Regions from separate parts of the Paenibacillus sp. J22P277 genome, predicted to be linked through region 1. Evidence: a T-box and tRNA genes for the amino acid it is inferred to sense, from the RefSeq annotation. Region 1 holds a T-box; the other regions hold tRNA genes.
The links. The T-box of region 1 lies ahead of argS (arginine--tRNA ligase). A T-box ahead of a tRNA ligase gene usually reads a tRNA of that ligase, here a tRNA-Arg.
Positions count from the first base shown of each region.

Region 1 (5,435 bases):
GTCACGAGAACCGGCAGGAAGCTGAGGATCGGCGAAGCCTGCGACAGGCCGAGGAGATGCAGGAAATGTCCGTCCTGGAAAATAAAGACGACTACCCCGAGCGACGAGGCCAAGCTGAGCAGAAACCCGATGATCGATTTGAGCGGCACGAGCAAGGAACGGAAGACGACGGCGAGCAGGACGAGCGCCAAGCCCACGATGACCAGCGCGAATATCGGCAGGGCGCCGTTGAGCTTGTCCGACACGTCGATATTCACTGCGGTGACGCCCGTTATCAGCAGCTTGACTTCTTCTTGCTTCTGCAGCTCGTCCGTACCGTTGCGGATATAATTGACCAGGTCCTTCGTTTCCGCGGTATTCGGGCCCGTCTTCGGAATCACGCTGACGAGCGCGATCTTTTTGGACGGACTCCAGTTCGGCGGCGAGACATACGCGACGTCCGGTGCGGCGGACAGCGCTTTGATTACGTTTTGCGCCGCCGCTTGAGGTTCTTGCTTGCCCACTTCGTCGATGACGACGAGCAGCGGTCCGTTGAATCCCGGGCCAAATCCCTTGGAGAGCAAATCATAGCCCTTATGCTCGGTGGATTCCTTGGCCTTCGCCCCGTTATCCGGCAGACCGAGCCGCATATGCAGGGCCGGCAGGCTGATGATCACCAGCGCGACGATGCCGACGAGGAGAATGATGACGGGATATCGCGTCACGAACCGTCCCCAGCGAAGCGAGAGGGTGTGCTTGTTCGTCTCGGTCGGCGGCGTTCGAAACGCTCTGGATTTCTTGGCGGGGCTGATGCGATGGCCGGCCATGCCGATAAAAGCCGGGATCAAATTAATGGCGATCAGCACGGCGATCAACACGGTAAACGAAGCCGCCAGACCCATGATCGTAAGGAACGGAACGCCGGTGACGGACAAGCCGGCCAGCGCGATAATGACCGTAAGGCCGGCGAAGACGACCGCGCTTCCCGCCGTTGCGACGGAGCGGCCGATCGATTCCTCGAGCTCCATCCCGTCGGCAAGCTGCTGGCGATGCCGCGATACGATGAACAAGGCGTAGTCGATTCCGACCGCGAGTCCGAGCATGATCGCCAATATGGTGGCGGTAGAGGTCATCGGCACGAATCTGGACACGAAAAAGACGCACATGATGCCGATTCCGACGCCGACGATGGCAGTCAGGATCGGCAGTCCGGCCGCCAGCAGCGAGGCGAACGTGAACGCGAGAATCGCGAACGCGACGAATACGCCGATCGCCTCGGGCACGGGACTGGTCTCGAAGTCCGTCAGCTGCACGGAGCCTCCGAACTCGGTCTGAACGCCGGCATCGCGAGCCGCTTGCGCGCTCTCGACGACGTGCGCCTTGGATTCTTTCGTGACTTTCTGCGCGTCGGCTTGATAGATGACGTCCGCATAGCCGATCGTCCCGTCTTGACTGATCGTTTTCGTGGAGAAGGGATCGACGACGGCGAGGACCGCCTTGTCTGCGGCCGCCTCCTTAAGCGTTGCTTGAATCGCTTGCTGCACTTCGGGCGTCTGCAAGGTTTTCCCTTCCGGCGCGGCGAAGATCAATCGTACGCTCCCGCCGTTCGCGCTGGGAAATTCCTTGCTCAACAAATCGATGGCAACCTGCGCTTTCGTCCCCGGAATCGAGAATTCGCTGCTTGTTGCCCCTTTAAAGGCAAGACCGATGACAACGGCCGCGATCAAGATGACGATCCATCCGATCACGACCCCGCGACGACTGCGGTAAGACCACTTTCCTAAGCGATAAAGATACCTGGCCATGCGCTGCTCCTTTGAACTTCGAGATGGATTAACGAACACAAGGCCGCGTGGCCTTATATGCTTCATTATACGCGAATTGTTGCCGCAAACCGAATCAGCGCGCGGGCGCGTCGTTTCCTGTGCTTCGAATTTTATAAACAAGTGGATTATGGAGACTTTCAATTGCTCTGCGCCCATGATTTCCGGAAAACGGGAGATACGCCTGCGGCGCTGGATGGAGAGATGGACTATCATTTAGAGACCTGAAAGAGTAGTAGTAAAAACTTGTAGTTGGACTAAAACGGAGTAGTTGGCTGACGGCAACTGCTCCGTTTTTGTTTATCTCGAGGGGTGGATAAGTTCCAATTATGTTAATATGAGGTTAATTTAAATTTCTTATCATAATTGTAAGCGTTGGCTTCGTTTTGCTAATTAGGGATCGGAGATGAAATTATGCAAGAGATGAAAGATAGAAAGTTTCAGTTCTGGTTTTACCGGGTGAATCATGGTGAACTCCTTATTCGAAGTCCAAGAAACAAAGAAAACATGAAGAATGTTGATATCGTGTTTTTTAATATTAGATACGTTGAATTACCACGTTTTCTTAATGAGATTATGCTTGATAAAGCAACAGACGAAGAGTTCCTTTACTTAAAGAACAGACTAGATTTTTCTTTTATAGAGACAGAAGTAACAGTAATTGTCTCAAGAGGTATACGATATTTCATTGTAGCCACCTCTTCAAAAATAATTGAGAACGGATTAGATATATTTGAACTTCCTTTTGAAAAGTTAGGATTATTAATGGAGTAACTTACAGGAAAGAGATTTGGATACTGGCGAACGTACATGAGAATCCAACGAAAGTTGGATTATGATTAATCCTAGCTAACGGGCAGGTGAATAGTTTGAATAATAACAATCATGACCATAGGCTCTGTGGTGCAGTAGCAGAAGGGGATGTCCGGTACGTGAAAATATTACTGTCAAACGGACTTAACCCTAATTTCGTTTGTGAAAACAGTAAATACTCTTTATTAAATATAGCTGTGGAAAATGAAGAGTTGGAAATCATTGAACTGTTGCTTCATAGTGGAGCAGATATTAATTTTAGAAGCTATGCTGGGTGGACGCCTCTGCATGTAGCTGTAGATAATTCCATTGATGGGACAATTCAAACAGATGGCAGCCTAGGTGACGAACCAACGGATATAATTCAGTATCTGTTGAAACATGGCGCAGATAAAAATATCTTAGAATGTAACGGTAAAACCCCATTGGATATTGCAAAAGATTGTCAATCACAAAAAATAATTAAATTTTAAACGAAAAACTAAACGCTCAATCATTTACATTCAAAATTAAAAACAATTAAATCGAGGTGAGGTTATAGTGAGTTTAGATGAGGATATAACGATTTGTAATTATAATTCGGAGTGGTCTAATTGGTATGCGGATGAAGCCTCTTTGTTGCTTTCGGTTTTTGGTCCTGATGTTTTCATTGAACACTTTGGCAGCACATCTGTCCCTGGTTTAGCTGCAAAGCCAATAGTAGACATACTCGTTGGCATTTCTAATTTCCCGCACATCCCCACATCACAATCCGAACAACTTGCAAAATTGTGCTATGAGTGTCTCGGGACAGCAGGCGTTCCAGACCGAATATATCTACGCAAGCGCGGCGTGCGCTCATTTAACTTAGCGATCACGCAATTTAAATCGGACTTGTGGAATGACAATCTGATTTTCAGGGATTACTTGCGGGAAAATCCTATTGAAGCTAGTCATTATGCCGAACGCAAGTTAAGCGCTTACGAAAAAGGTTTTCGTACATTGTTGGCCTATTCAGATTACAAATCAGCATTCATTTTGAAACTTCTTAATCGTGCAAAGGACACGACCGGCAATTAAAGCGATTACGTCGTGTAATCTCTTGCGTCGGTCAGTGTGCATGTGATAAAGTAAATCTCAAGAAAATATTGGAAACATTAATGAACGGGACAGTACGCGATGCCGCGCAGTCCAAGCGAGCCGGGTTGGTGAAAGCCGGTACGCGCGGATCGGGGAAACGGACCCGGGAAATGATTGGCCGAACCGCGCGTCGCCGGACGACGCAGTAGGCCCATCCGGTCACTGACCGTTATCAGCAACGAGTGACCGGGCAATTTGTCCGGTACTTAGAGTGGCACCACGGGAAGCTGCAGGCTCTCGTCTCTTTGGAGACGGGGGTCTTTTTTGTATTCTCGGGTACGAGTAAACGAACATGGACCATGAAAGGAAGGATGAGCCTTATGCAAACGTATAAGAACAAGATCGCCGTCAAACTTTCCGCGTTGTTGCCCCAGGTGAAAGAGACAGAAATACTCGCACTGATGGAATATCCAAGCAACAAGGAGCAGGGCGATCTATCGCTGCCTTGTTTTAAATTAAGCCGTCAACTCCGCCGGGCGCCTCAGGTGATCGCCGAGGACCTGAAACAGCGTTTCCACCTTGCAGGCGTCGGAAGAGTCGAAGCCGTGTCCGGCTATCTTAATTTCCATTTGGATATCGCGCATGTCGCCGCAACGGTCATCGGTGAAATTATAGCGCAGGGCGACAGATACGGTACGCGCCCCATAGGCAACGGGAAAACCGTACTCATCGATTTCTCCTCGCCTAATATCGCCAAACCATTCCATATCGCCCATCTGAGATCCACGGTAATTGGGAACGCGCTGTATCGGATTCATGAATTTATGGGGTATGCCTGCGTCGGCATCAATCATCTCGGCGATTGGGGGACTCAATTCGGCAAGCTTATCGTCGCTTATCGATTGTGGGGGAATGAGCAGACGGTGGAGGAGGGCGGAATCGACGAGCTTTTCCGTCTGTACGTTCGGTTTCACGAAGAAGCCGATCTTGACCCTTCGCTGAATGATGAAGCCCGCGCCTGGTTCGCCAAGATGGAGCAGGGCGACTTGGAAGCTTTGGCGCTGTGGCAGTCGTTCGTTGACATCAGTTTGCAGGCGTTTAAGCGCATCTATGACTTATTGGGCATTTCTTTCGATTCCTATGCAGGTGAAAGTTTCTACAACGATAAGATGGCTGCCGTCGTAGACGAACTGAAGGCGAAAGGGCTCCTCGAAGAAGACAACGGTGCATCGCTTGTCAGGCTGGAAGAATTCGGTATGGCGCCAGCGCTTATCCTGAAGCAGGACGGCAGCTCGTTGTACCATACGCGGGATATCGCCGCAGCTTTTTACAGGAAACGCACATATGATTTCGCAAAAGCGATTTACGTGACGGATTATGCGCAAAATTTGCATTTTCAACAGTGGTTTAAAGTTATCGAACTGATGGGCTATACATGGGCTGCGGATTTGGTCCATGTCGCCTTCGGCCGCGTCAGCCTGGAAGGAATGAGCCTTTCGACGCGAAAAGGCAACATCGTGAAACTGGAGGATGTACTGAATCAGGCTATCGAGAAAACGAAAGCCATCATGGTACAGCGGAATCCTGACCTTGCACAGCTTGATGAAACCGCGAGACAGGTCGGCGTCGGTGCCGTTGTCTTCAGTGATTTGAGCGCGAACCGCATCAAAGATATCGCGTTCTCTTGGGATGACATGCTCAACTTCGAAGGTGAAACCGGACCGTACATGCAATACGCATATGCCCGCGCGTCCAGCATTC
Region 1 covers NZ_JBXENS010000006.1:364,525-369,959, reverse strand. The annotation lists gene AC50YL_RS22505 (MMPL family transporter) at 1-1,784, opposite strand, end outside; gene AC50YL_RS22500 (DUF3238 domain-containing protein) at 1,812-2,030, shown strand; gene AC50YL_RS22495 (hypothetical protein) at 2,217-2,576, shown strand; gene AC50YL_RS22490 (ankyrin repeat domain-containing protein) at 2,663-3,088, shown strand; gene AC50YL_RS22485 (GrpB family protein) at 3,156-3,674, shown strand; T-box leader at 3,746-3,982, shown strand; gene argS (arginine--tRNA ligase) at 4,055-5,435, shown strand, end outside.

Region 2 (5,435 bases), on a different contig from region 1:
AGCATCAAGGGCGTATGGCGGGCCCCCGTAAACCACCGCGAAGGAGCTACATCAGTAGCTCCTTCGCCAACATCGGGTGTCCAGAGGGGAACCCTTGGAATCCCCCTTTGCAAGGGGGACTTAGGGGGATGGTCCCTCTTACAGACCTTTCGATGCGATATATGCAGCCAGGTCGACGACGCGGTTGGAGTAGCCCCACTCGTTGTCGTACCAGGAGATGACTTTGACCATGTTGCCTTCAACGACCATCGTCGACAGTGCATCGATCGTGGAGGAAGCAGGGTCGTGGTTGTAGTCGCTCGATACAAGCGGCTCTTCGGAGTAGTTCAAGATGCCTTTAAGGGAAGTTTCGGAAGCGTCTTTCAGCGCTGCGTTCACTTCTTCGACCGTAACGTTGACTTTCAGCTCGGCAACCAGGTCGGTTACCGAAACGTTAGGCGTAGGTACGCGCATAGCCATGCCGTTCAATTTGCCTTTCAGCTCAGGCAGTACAAGGGATACTGCTTTTGCAGCGCCCGTGGAGGAAGGAATGATGTTTTCTGCGGCAGCGCGAGCGCGGCGCAGATCTTTATGAGGAACGTCAAGTACGGATTGATCGTTCGTGTACGAGTGAATGGTCGTCATCATGCCTTTTACGATACCGAATTTGTCGTTAAGCACTTTTGCGAATGGAGCCAGACAGTTCGTCGTGCAAGATGCGTTGGAGATAATCGTGTGGGCAGCTGAATCGTATTTGTCTTCGTTAACGCCCATGACGATCGTGATGTCTTCGTTGGAAGCTGGTGCGGAGATGATGACTTTCTTCGCGCCGCCTTTCAAGTGAAGCTCGGCTTTTTCTTTCGCCGTGAAGATACCCGTGGATTCAACGACGATTTCCGCGCCTACGGATGCCCATGGAAGGTTCTCAGGGTTGCGTTCAGCAAAAACTTTGATTTCGCGTCCGTTCACGACCAGCGCGCCTTCTTTGGCTTCGACCGTGCCGTCAAGCTTGCCGTGCGTCGTGTCGTATTTAAGCAGGTGGGCCAGCGTGTTCGTGTCCGTCAGATCGTTGACTGCGACGATTTGAACATCCGGGTTGTTCAGGGCTGCGCGGAATACGTTACGACCGATGCGACCAAATCCGTTAATACCAACTTTTACCATTTTTGTTTCCTCCTAGACATGATTTCATTTATCTCAAGACGAGGACCGAAGGGAAGCCGGCGGGGCTGCCCTCCGATTCGTCAAGATCACGTTGCTGCATTACTGCGATTCCTTCTCGATAATCGCCGCGATCTCAAGCGCGGCCGCTTCATCCGTCACGAGCACGTCGTCATGGCCGAAACGCATCACGGCCGCGATGGCCTCGCCTTTGCTTCGTCCGCCAGCGATCGCGATCACGACCTCGGTCTCCATGATGTCCTCGAGCCGCAAACCCGCGGTCAGCATCTTGTGGACGACTTCGCCGTGCCGGTCGAAATAATACCCGAACGACTCCGCGAGCGCGCCTTCCGCCTTCATGGCTTCCACGACCGCCGCGTCGACGCGTCTGCGCCTTGCCATCACCATAGCGTCTCCGATGCCGTGAACGACGATGCGGGCTTCGCGAATCACTTCCACGATCTCCCGGACGTTCGGTTCCTGCATCAAGGAGTTGTACGCTTCTTCGCCCAAATGGTCGGGCACGTGAAGCATCCTGTACTGCGCGCCGGTTCGCTTGGCCATCGTGGAAGCGATCGTGTTGGCCTGATAGTCCAAGCTTTCCCCGAGCCCCCCGCGCGCCGGCACGAACAAATTGCTTCTCAGCGGCGTCTGGGACGTCAGCTGGTTCGCGACTTGCGCAAGCGTCGATCCGCCCGTTACGGCGATGACGTCATTTGCCTTCATATCTTTCCTTAGCACGCTGCAGCCTGCTCTTCCAAGCTCTCTGCCCGTTGCCGGAGATTCGTCCGAATCGCCCGAGACGATAACCACTTGCTTCAAGCCGAAATGCTTGCGGATCTTCTCTTCCAGCTCCGATAAGCCGAACATCGCTTTGTAGAACGGCTCCATTTCGTCCAGCAGGCGTTTGCCCGCTTCGCTGATCCGCATGCCGGCGGCATCGATGATCAGCAGCTCCTGCGATTTCAGGAAGTCCGTCTCGGCGCGGAGCACGCGTTCCGTCATTTCCAGCGATGCGGCGAGCGAACGTCTTCCGATCATGTCCGAGAGCATCACTTGACGGAGGATGAGGTATCGTTTGCGCATGACGACGAGCAAATCCGGCAGAAGCTGCTGTTGTATGGCGATGAGCGAGTGCATCTTTCAACATCAACTCCTGTTACAGAAGAGCATGGGTCAATCCTGGTCAATCAACGTGGACATAAAACGTCCCATATGATCGTTTTAAGTCCCACCACTATTGTAACCCATTCGACAGGAGGGGGCAAGGTCGATTTCCGGAATGAAAACGATTACCGTCACGATTTACACAATATTATTTTGCAATGACGCCTTGCTTTTCTCCTCGGATTCCCCTATAATCATATTTGCTGTCACAAACGCGCCCGTGGTCCAATGGATATGACGTAGGCCTCCGGAGCCTGAGATCGAGGTTCAATTCCTCGCGGGCGCGCCATTAATTTTAATAAGCTCGACTATATAACGAAGGGCCTTCCGACAACGGAAGGTCCTTTTTTGCTTAAGCCGAATGTCCCTCAAACAGCATCTCCAAATCCGCTGCAAAGTAACCTCGCATTGCCCGGTTATCAAGCGATTCGCCGGTTTTTTGACCTTCCCTGACTATATATTCTGACCTTCTTTGACTTTTGTGAACGAATCCGTTATGATGTTTTTACACAAGTCGCCACTATCTCAACCCATTTTGCATTAGGAGGGAATTACGATGGAATCGATGAATTTCGTGCCTATGGTTATTGAGCAGAGCAACCGCGGAGAACGCGCTTACGACATTTACTCCCGTTTGCTGAAGGATCGGATTGTATTCCTCGGTACGCCTGTCAACGACATGGTCGCCAACTCCATTATCGCGCAGCTGCTGTTCCTTGCCGCCGACGATCCCGAGAAAGACATCTCGATCTACATTAACAGTCCTGGCGGTTCCGTCTCGGCAGGTCTTGCCATATTCGATACCATGAATTTCATTAAACCGGAAGTTTCGACGATCTGCGTCGGCATGGCCGCCTCGATGGGCGCTTTCCTGCTCGCCGCCGGCGCGAAGGGCAAACGTTACGCCCTGCCGAACAGCGAAGTCATGATCCATCAGCCGCTCGGCGGCGCGCAAGGCCAAGCCAGCGACATCGAGATCCGCGCGAAGCATATTCTCAAGACGCGCGACACGCTGAATCGCATCCTCGTGGAACGCACCGGCCAGACGCTTGAGAAAATCGAGCGCGATACCGACCGCGATTACTTCATGTCCGCTGCCGAAGCCGCCGCGTACGGTCTCGTCGACAAAGTGATCGAGAAGCTGTAAGATTCGCCTCTTGCATTGCAAAGAGCGTTAACCCTCTAAGGGTTAGCGCTCTTTTTTCTTTGTAGGCCGTATATTCCATCCGCGCGTCTATATTCAGATTCACAACCAACTCAATTTGTCAAGTACTATTCAATCAGGTGAACCGTTAAGGACGATGCCTTAAAATCATGTTAATATGTACTAAATGATTCCATATCCTCCTTCACTTAGGCTACGTATTGAAATCTATAAAACGGAGTTGCACACGCATGAAACTTACGAAACCGTTCGCAAGCGTGCGAAATTTCATTCGACCTCATGACTCGGGCAATGCATTTACGCCATACGCGCCAACGTTCGAACCTAAATATCAGCATGCTTCCCCAGAACCCGATACGCAAAACCTGTTCTTGCCGATGCAGGACAGGTCACTCTTACTGCGGCCGCTTAGCGATTCTCATCTGATCGAAGTGTACCACGAAGCGAAAGCCATGCATCTCTCCGAAGAGTTTATCTCTTTGATCGAACATGCGATCGAGCAACGGGGATTGAACGTCAATGACGACCGCAAATCCCTCGCGTAATCCTGCAAACACAAAGGCAGACCTTCCTCCGAAGCCGGAGGCTGGTCTGCCTTCTTTGTTGTTATTGCATCTCGTAGACGACGGTGATGTCCGTGGTCACGGTAATTTCGCCGGTTTGCACGCTCGTGCTCGGGGCGCTGCCCGTCGCATCCGCCGCCGGCGCTGCCATTTCGCCTTTACCGATGAAGATCGGTCCGCTGTTGGCGCTATTTTGCGTGATGGTGAAGACGCCCTTCACTTGCTTGCCCGCTGATTTTGCCAGCGTCTCGGCTTTTGCTTTGGCGTTCGCCATCGCTTTGTCGAGCGCCTGCAGCTCGTATTGGTCCTGCTTCTCCGTATCGAACTGAACGCCGTCCACGCGGTTCGCGCCAGATGCGGACAAATCGTCGAGCAGCTTGCCGATTCCGTTCAAGTCCCGGGTCGTCACCTGGATGTTATGCACCGCCAAGTAGTCTTTGATCTTGCTGGTGCCGTCTTTGCTATTGTACTCGTATTCCGGCTGTACGGTGAAGCCCGTCGTCTTGACGTCCTTCGTCGCGACCTTGTACGTGTCGTACAGCAGCTTCGTCAGCCCCGTGAATTGGGCCGCATTCTTCGACTGCGCCTCTTTGGCCGATGCCGCTCTCGCTTCCACCGCCACGCTCAAGTACGCCACGTCCGGCGCCGCGTCGATCTTGCCGCTGCCCGAGACCGTAATCGTGCTCTTCTGCACGAGCGCGCCGTTGTCGACCGCGTATACCGGCTTGCTGCCATGTCCTGCCCCGCCAAACATCGCGCCCACCCCTACCGCCAGCGCCAATGCCGGCACCAACGCCCATTTCGGTTTCATCTTCATTTTCTTCGCCCCTTTTTGCCAAAAATAGGTGTTCTTGTTATGTAAGACGCGCCATTCCTCCGCGATGTTGCGGTTGTCCGGGAAGAATTATCGCATCCCCGCCTACAAACAGAAAAAACCCCCGTTAGGGAGTTTCCTCGTATCAAAATTACAGCCTCGAATGGGCCGTAATTTCGCCATTATTGGTTCTCGAGCTCTTCCTTGCTGACCAGGTTGACTAAAGCGGTTACAGCTTGGTCGGCATCCGAACCTTCCGCGCTTATCGTGACTTCAGTCCCTGAACTAATCGCAAGGCTCATAATGCCCATAATCGATTTTGCGTTCACTTTTTTATCGTCCTTCTCAACAAAGACCTCGGAAGAAAACTTGTTCGCTTCCTGAACAAAAAGTGCGGCCGGTCTTGCATGAAGACCTGTCTTCAGTCGAACGACAACCGGATGCCTTGTCATGGAAACCTTACCCCCTATACGAAATTCAACCCTTATAAGCGTGCAAACGTCATTTTACTCACTATTATATCACTTTTGTGCTTTGTACACTAGCCTTTGCCTATCCGTTCCTTAATTTTTCCGCAAGCTCGTCG
Region 2 covers NZ_JBXENS010000002.1:957,994-963,428, forward strand. The annotation lists gene gap (type I glyceraldehyde-3-phosphate dehydrogenase) at 139-1,143, opposite strand; gene AC50YL_RS08890 (sugar-binding transcriptional regulator) at 1,243-2,280, opposite strand; tRNA gene AC50YL_RS08895 (tRNA-Arg) at 2,522-2,596, shown strand; gene clpP (ATP-dependent Clp endopeptidase proteolytic subunit ClpP) at 2,873-3,454, shown strand; gene AC50YL_RS08905 (sporulation histidine kinase inhibitor Sda) at 3,703-4,017, shown strand; gene AC50YL_RS08910 (SIMPL domain-containing protein) at 4,079-4,852, opposite strand; gene AC50YL_RS08915 (HPr family phosphocarrier protein) at 5,032-5,301, opposite strand; gene whiA (DNA-binding protein WhiA) at 5,402-5,435, opposite strand, start outside.
Region 2: it encodes a tRNA-Arg, which carries the amino acid that the T-box ahead of argS (arginine--tRNA ligase) is inferred to sense. The anticodon was not compared.

Region 3 (5,435 bases), 310 kb from region 1:
GATATTTTGCGGCGGACGGGGACGCGTATGACGCATTGCCCGGGCTCCAACCTGAAGCTGGCGTCGGGCGTGGCGCTCGTGCCGGAGCTGCTGGAGCAGGGGATCGAGATGGGCATCGGCGCGGACGGGGCGCCCTGCAACAACACATTGGATATGTTTCAGGAGATGCGCTTGACCGCGCTGCTGCACAAAGCCCGCTGCGGTCCGGAAGCGATGAACGCCCGGACGGTGCTGCGCATGGCCACGATCGGCGGCGCGAGGACGCTGGGACTGGATCATTTGATCGGCAGCATCGAGCCGGGCAAGAAGGCGGACGCCGTGCTGCTCGACTTGGAGGATTTCCATACGTTTCCTTCCTATGACGCGGATCCGTACTCGCGGATCGTCTACGCAGCGTCGAGAAGCAGCGTAGCCTACGTGTGGGTTGACGGCAAGCTTGTCGTGGAGCGGGGTAAGGTGAAGACGGTCGACAAACGGAACGTCCTCCGCGAAGCGGACCGTTCCATCGCGCGGCTGCTCAAGCGAATCTGAAAAAGCCGGGAACGCCTCCATGCCGCTTGCATGAAGGGGTCCCGGCTTTCGTGCGTCTATCAGCCGTTGACGATTTCGCCGCCGTTGACGTGAAGCACCTGCCCGCTCATATAGGAGGAGTCGCCGCAGGCCAGATAGACGTATGCCGGAGCCAGCTCGTCCGGCTGTCCCGCCCGCTTCATCGGCGTGTCCGCGCCGAATTGGGCGACCTGCTGGGCGTCGAACGTCGACGGAATGAGCGGCGTCCAGATCGGTCCGGGCGCCACCGCGTTGACCCGAATGCCCTGCTCCGCGAGATTCATCGCAAGCGAGCGGGTGAAAGCGACGATCGCGCCTTTCGTCGAGGAATAATCCAACAGCGTCGGGCTCCCGCGATAGGCCGTGATGGATGCGGTATTAATGATGGCCGAGCCTTTCTTCAGGTGAGGCATGGCGGCTTGCGTGACATAGAACATGCCGAAGATGTTCGTCTTGAACGTGCGTTCCAGCTGCTGCGGCGTGATTTGTTCGATTTTATCCTGCGGGTGCTGCTCCGCGGCGTTGTTCACGACGATGTCGAGCCCGCCGAGCTTGTCGGCGATCTTCTCGACGGCGTCTTTGCAAAAGGCGGGATCGCCGATATCGCCGGCGATCGTGAGGCATTTGCGGCCGAGCGCTTCGACGAGTTCTTGAATATCCCCGGCATCGTCATGCTCGTCGAGGTACATGATCGCGACGTCCGCGCCTTCCTTGGCGTACATGAGGGCGACGGCGCGGCCGATGCCGCTGTCGCCGCCGGTAATCGCGGCTACCTTGCCGGCGAGCTTGCCGGCGGGCTTGTACGCTTCCGATTGAAATTGCGGCCGCGGATTCATCTCGCTTTCGAGACCGGGCTGCCTATTCTGGTGCTGCGGGGGAAAGGATGTCGGACGTTTGGGCTGTTGCTGCGTCATGCGGGATCACTCCTTCAAAAGAATATGGCTTGCTTGAGCAAAGACGGCATTCCCTTATATTGCGGCGATCCCTTTTTATTTAAACGCATGGCTTCGCATTCTTAACGCAAAACAAAAAAATCCCGAACGCCGGCATGTCGCCGAGCGTTCGGGAGGATGGTTCGATTCGGATATTTCGTGCTGCCGACCGCGTGTCCGGAAGCCAATGAAATGGCGTCCCAGGAGGGATTCGAACCCCCGACAACACGCTTAGAAGGCGTGTGCTCTATCCAACTGAGCTACTGGGACACGTAGGAAATAATATAGCATGGGCATTTTAAAATTGCAACCCATAATCTTCATTGTATTCGTCGGTCCGCGCCATGGCTCATGCGACTCTATTAAAATAGCGGCATTCATGTTTCAAAAAAATCGGCTTCGGCCAAAATGGAAATGAACGGCATGGAGTGTTATAATCGAACTCTACCCGAACATCAGGCCGGCGGGCAGTACGGCAAACAAGGCGGTGATTCTATTACGACGTCCAATTCTTCCCACGATGACAATAGAGAGAACGTTTACTTATTTCCTAATATGCTCGACCAGTACCAAAATCATCTCACCCGGCTTTTGGAGTCCGAGCAGTACGGAGAAGCGAAGGATCTGCTGCGCTTTTTGCTCCATTGCCAAGGCGAGGAGAAGCGGCATTACGAAGAGTGGAGCAATCTGCTGACCTGGCTTGACGTCGCCTTCCCCGGTTACGAGAGCACGGGAAATGGCACGACCGCATACATAGAAGACGAAGACAACGAGGACGCGCTCCGCGAACGGGCGCTCGCCCCGCCGGAGTACGACGAGGATTACGTGCAGCAGGTGCTCTATATCATGCAGCATCATCCCGTGGCGGACCAGCAGCTGCTCGCGCTGGAACGCGCGGCGTATTTGACGCATCCGGGCGTCGACGAGGTCATCCTGAACTGGCTGACGAGCGCGGAGCTTCATCCGGAGCTGCAGTTCAAAGCGCTGCAATGCCTGAAGAAGCGGGGCGTGACGGGGACGGTCGGTCTCGAGCGGATGGGCGAGTTCGTGGAGCTGGAGATCGAAGCGACCCCGCTTTCCATGGAAGAATTCCCGCCGGTCGTGACCAGAGTCGTCGAACGGGTAGAGTCCGTGACCGAAGTGATCGAGGTGTCCCTGCCTCATTTCGCGCGCGAGTTATGGAAAGAGTGCCTCCAATGCATTTACGGCACGACGGCGTACGAACGGCTGCAGAACGACGACGACGAGACGGTGGACAGCTACTCGGCCGCGCTTCACCAAGTATTGGAATTATCGCTTTACGGACGGGTCAACGACGACGAAGTCCGGGATACATACGGCATTACGGACGCCCTCCGCTTCCGGTACGAACAGGCTTGCAGGACGCTTCGCCAAATCGTGCAATTGCGTTTGGAGGATGACGGGGGCAAGTCTTGATATTCGTTTGATTGTTGAGTATAATAGAATGGTTTATTACGGGTAAGATCTGACGCAGAAGCGTTATTTAATTTGGAGGGGAAAGCATAACATGACAGCAACATGGGAAAAAATAGACAAGAATCTTGTCTCGATCAACGTTGAAGTTGAAGCAGGACAAGTTAACGAAGCGATCGACAAAGCATTCAAGAAGGTCGTTCAGAAAGTAAACGTTCCCGGTTTCCGCAAAGGCAAAGTGCCGCGGAGCATTTTCGAAGCCCGTTTCGGCATCGAAAGCCTGTACCAAGACGCGATCGACATCCTGCTTCCGGACACCTACTCGGAAGCGCTGAAAGAAACCGGCGTATTCCCGGTGGACCGTCCGGAGATCGACGTCGAGCAATTCGCGAAAGGCCAGACGTTCAAGTACACCGCTAAAGTAACGGTCAAGCCTGAAGTCGAGCTTGGCGAGTACAAAGGCCTTGAAGTGCCTGCGGCCGAAGCGGAAGTCACGGAAGAAGAAGTTGCTGCCGAGCTGAACCGTCTGCAACAGCGCCATGCCGAGCTTACGGTCCTTGAAGAAGGCGCGGCGGAGACTGGCGACATCACGGTCATCGACTTCGACGGTTACGTCGACGGCGAAGCGTTCGAAGGCGGCAAAAGCGAGCGCCATTCCCTGGAGCTCGGTTCCGGTTCGTTCATTCCCGGCTTCGAAGAACAAGTCGTAGGCATGCAAATCGGCGATTTCAAAGACATCGAAGTCACGTTCCCCGAGACTTACCATGCCGAGAACCTTGCCGGCAAAGCAGCCGTGTTCAAAGTGAAGCTGCATGAAATCAAACGCAAGAACCTGCCTGCGCTTGACGACGAGTTCGCCAAGGACGTAAGCGAGTTCGATACGCTTGACGAGTACAAAGCCGATCTGAAGACAAAATTGTCCGAGCGCAAAGTTAAAGAAAACGAATCCGCGCGCGAAGCGGCCGTCGTCGAGAAAGCGGCTGAAGTGGCCGTGGTCGACATTCCGGAAGCGATGATCGAGTCCGAAACGACCTTCATGCTGCGCGACTTCGAGAACCGTCTTCGCACGCAAGGCATGAATATGGAACTGTACTACCAGTTCTCCGGCCAAGACGAAGCGGCGCTTCGCGGTCAAATGCGCAGCGATGCCGAGAAACGCGTTCGCAACAACCTCGTTCTGGAACAAATCGCCAAAATCGAAGGCATTACGGTGGGCGATGAAGACTTGAACGAAGAGCTTGAGAACCTTTCCGGTCAATACAACCGTCCTGCCGCTGAACTGCGCGAGATTTTCGAAGCAAACGGCAACCTTGACAACATCAAAGAAGATCTGGTCCTGCGCAAAACGATCAAGTTCCTGCTCGACAACAGCAAGACCGAGACGGCAGTCGCTTAAGGCTCCGCCGACAATCCAAACTCCATTACCGATAAGGCACGTTTAACGCGTGCCTTATTTTATCCTCACCGGCGGTTTTTCGCGGTGCGGAGCCAGTCACGTACATATGTATTTACCCGTATCGTATACTGTAGTATTCAGAAAAATGACATTGCATTCGGAACATGTTAGAATAAGTAGTGATTTACAAGTCGATAACGAAAGAAGGTTGGTCGCATGAATCTGGTACCTATGGTCGTTGAGCAAACGAATCGGGGAGAGCGTTCTTACGATATTTACTCCCGTCTTTTGAAGGATCGGATAATTTTTCTGGGAAGTGCGATCGACGACGACGTAGCTAATGCCGTCATCGCGCAGCTGCTGTTCCTGGCCGCCGATGATCCGGAGAAGGATATTCATCTGTACATTAACTCACCGGGCGGTTCCGTAACTGCAGGCATGGGTATATTCGATACGATGCAGTTCATTAAGCCGGATGTTTCGACCATTTGCGTCGGTTTGGCCGCAAGCATGGGCTCCCTGCTGCTGACGGCGGGCGCCAAAGGCAAGCGCTTCGCGCTGCCGAACAGCGAAGTCATGATCCATCAGCCGCTTGGCGGCGTGCGCGGGCAAGCTTCCGATATCGCGATCCACGCGGATTGGATCCTGAAGACGAAGAAGAAGCTGAATCAAATTTTGTCGGACCGTACGGGTCAACCTTACGAACGTATCGACCGCGACACGGACCGCGACAATTTCATGAGCGCCGAAGAAGCATTGAACTACGGCCTGATCGATAAAGTCGTCACGTCCCTATAAAGACAGTCGAACCAACAAGAAGGGGTGAAAACTCATGTTTAAATTCAACGACGAAAAAGGTCAATTGAAATGCTCGTTCTGCGGCAAATCGCAGGATCAAGTGCGCAAGCTTGTCGCCGGACCGGGCGTTTATATATGCGATGAATGTATCGAGCTGTGCACGGAAATCGTCGAGGAGGAGCTCGGGCACGAAGAAGAGCTCGATCTGAAAGACATTCCGAAACCGCGCGATATCCGCAATATTTTGGATCAATACGTCATTGGGCAAGAGCAGGCGAAGAAGTCGCTCTCCGTAGCGGTATACAACCACTACAAGCGCGTGAATT
Region 3 covers NZ_JBXENS010000006.1:49,865-55,299, reverse strand. The annotation lists gene AC50YL_RS21180 (5'-deoxyadenosine deaminase) at 1-531, shown strand, start outside; gene AC50YL_RS21175 (SDR family oxidoreductase) at 591-1,463, opposite strand; tRNA gene AC50YL_RS21170 (tRNA-Arg) at 1,675-1,751, opposite strand; gene AC50YL_RS21165 (hypothetical protein) at 2,118-2,918, shown strand; gene tig (trigger factor) at 3,010-4,311, shown strand; gene clpP (ATP-dependent Clp endopeptidase proteolytic subunit ClpP) at 4,528-5,109, shown strand; gene clpX (ATP-dependent protease ATP-binding subunit ClpX) at 5,144-5,435, shown strand, end outside.
Region 3: it encodes a tRNA-Arg, which carries the amino acid that the T-box ahead of argS (arginine--tRNA ligase) is inferred to sense. The anticodon was not compared.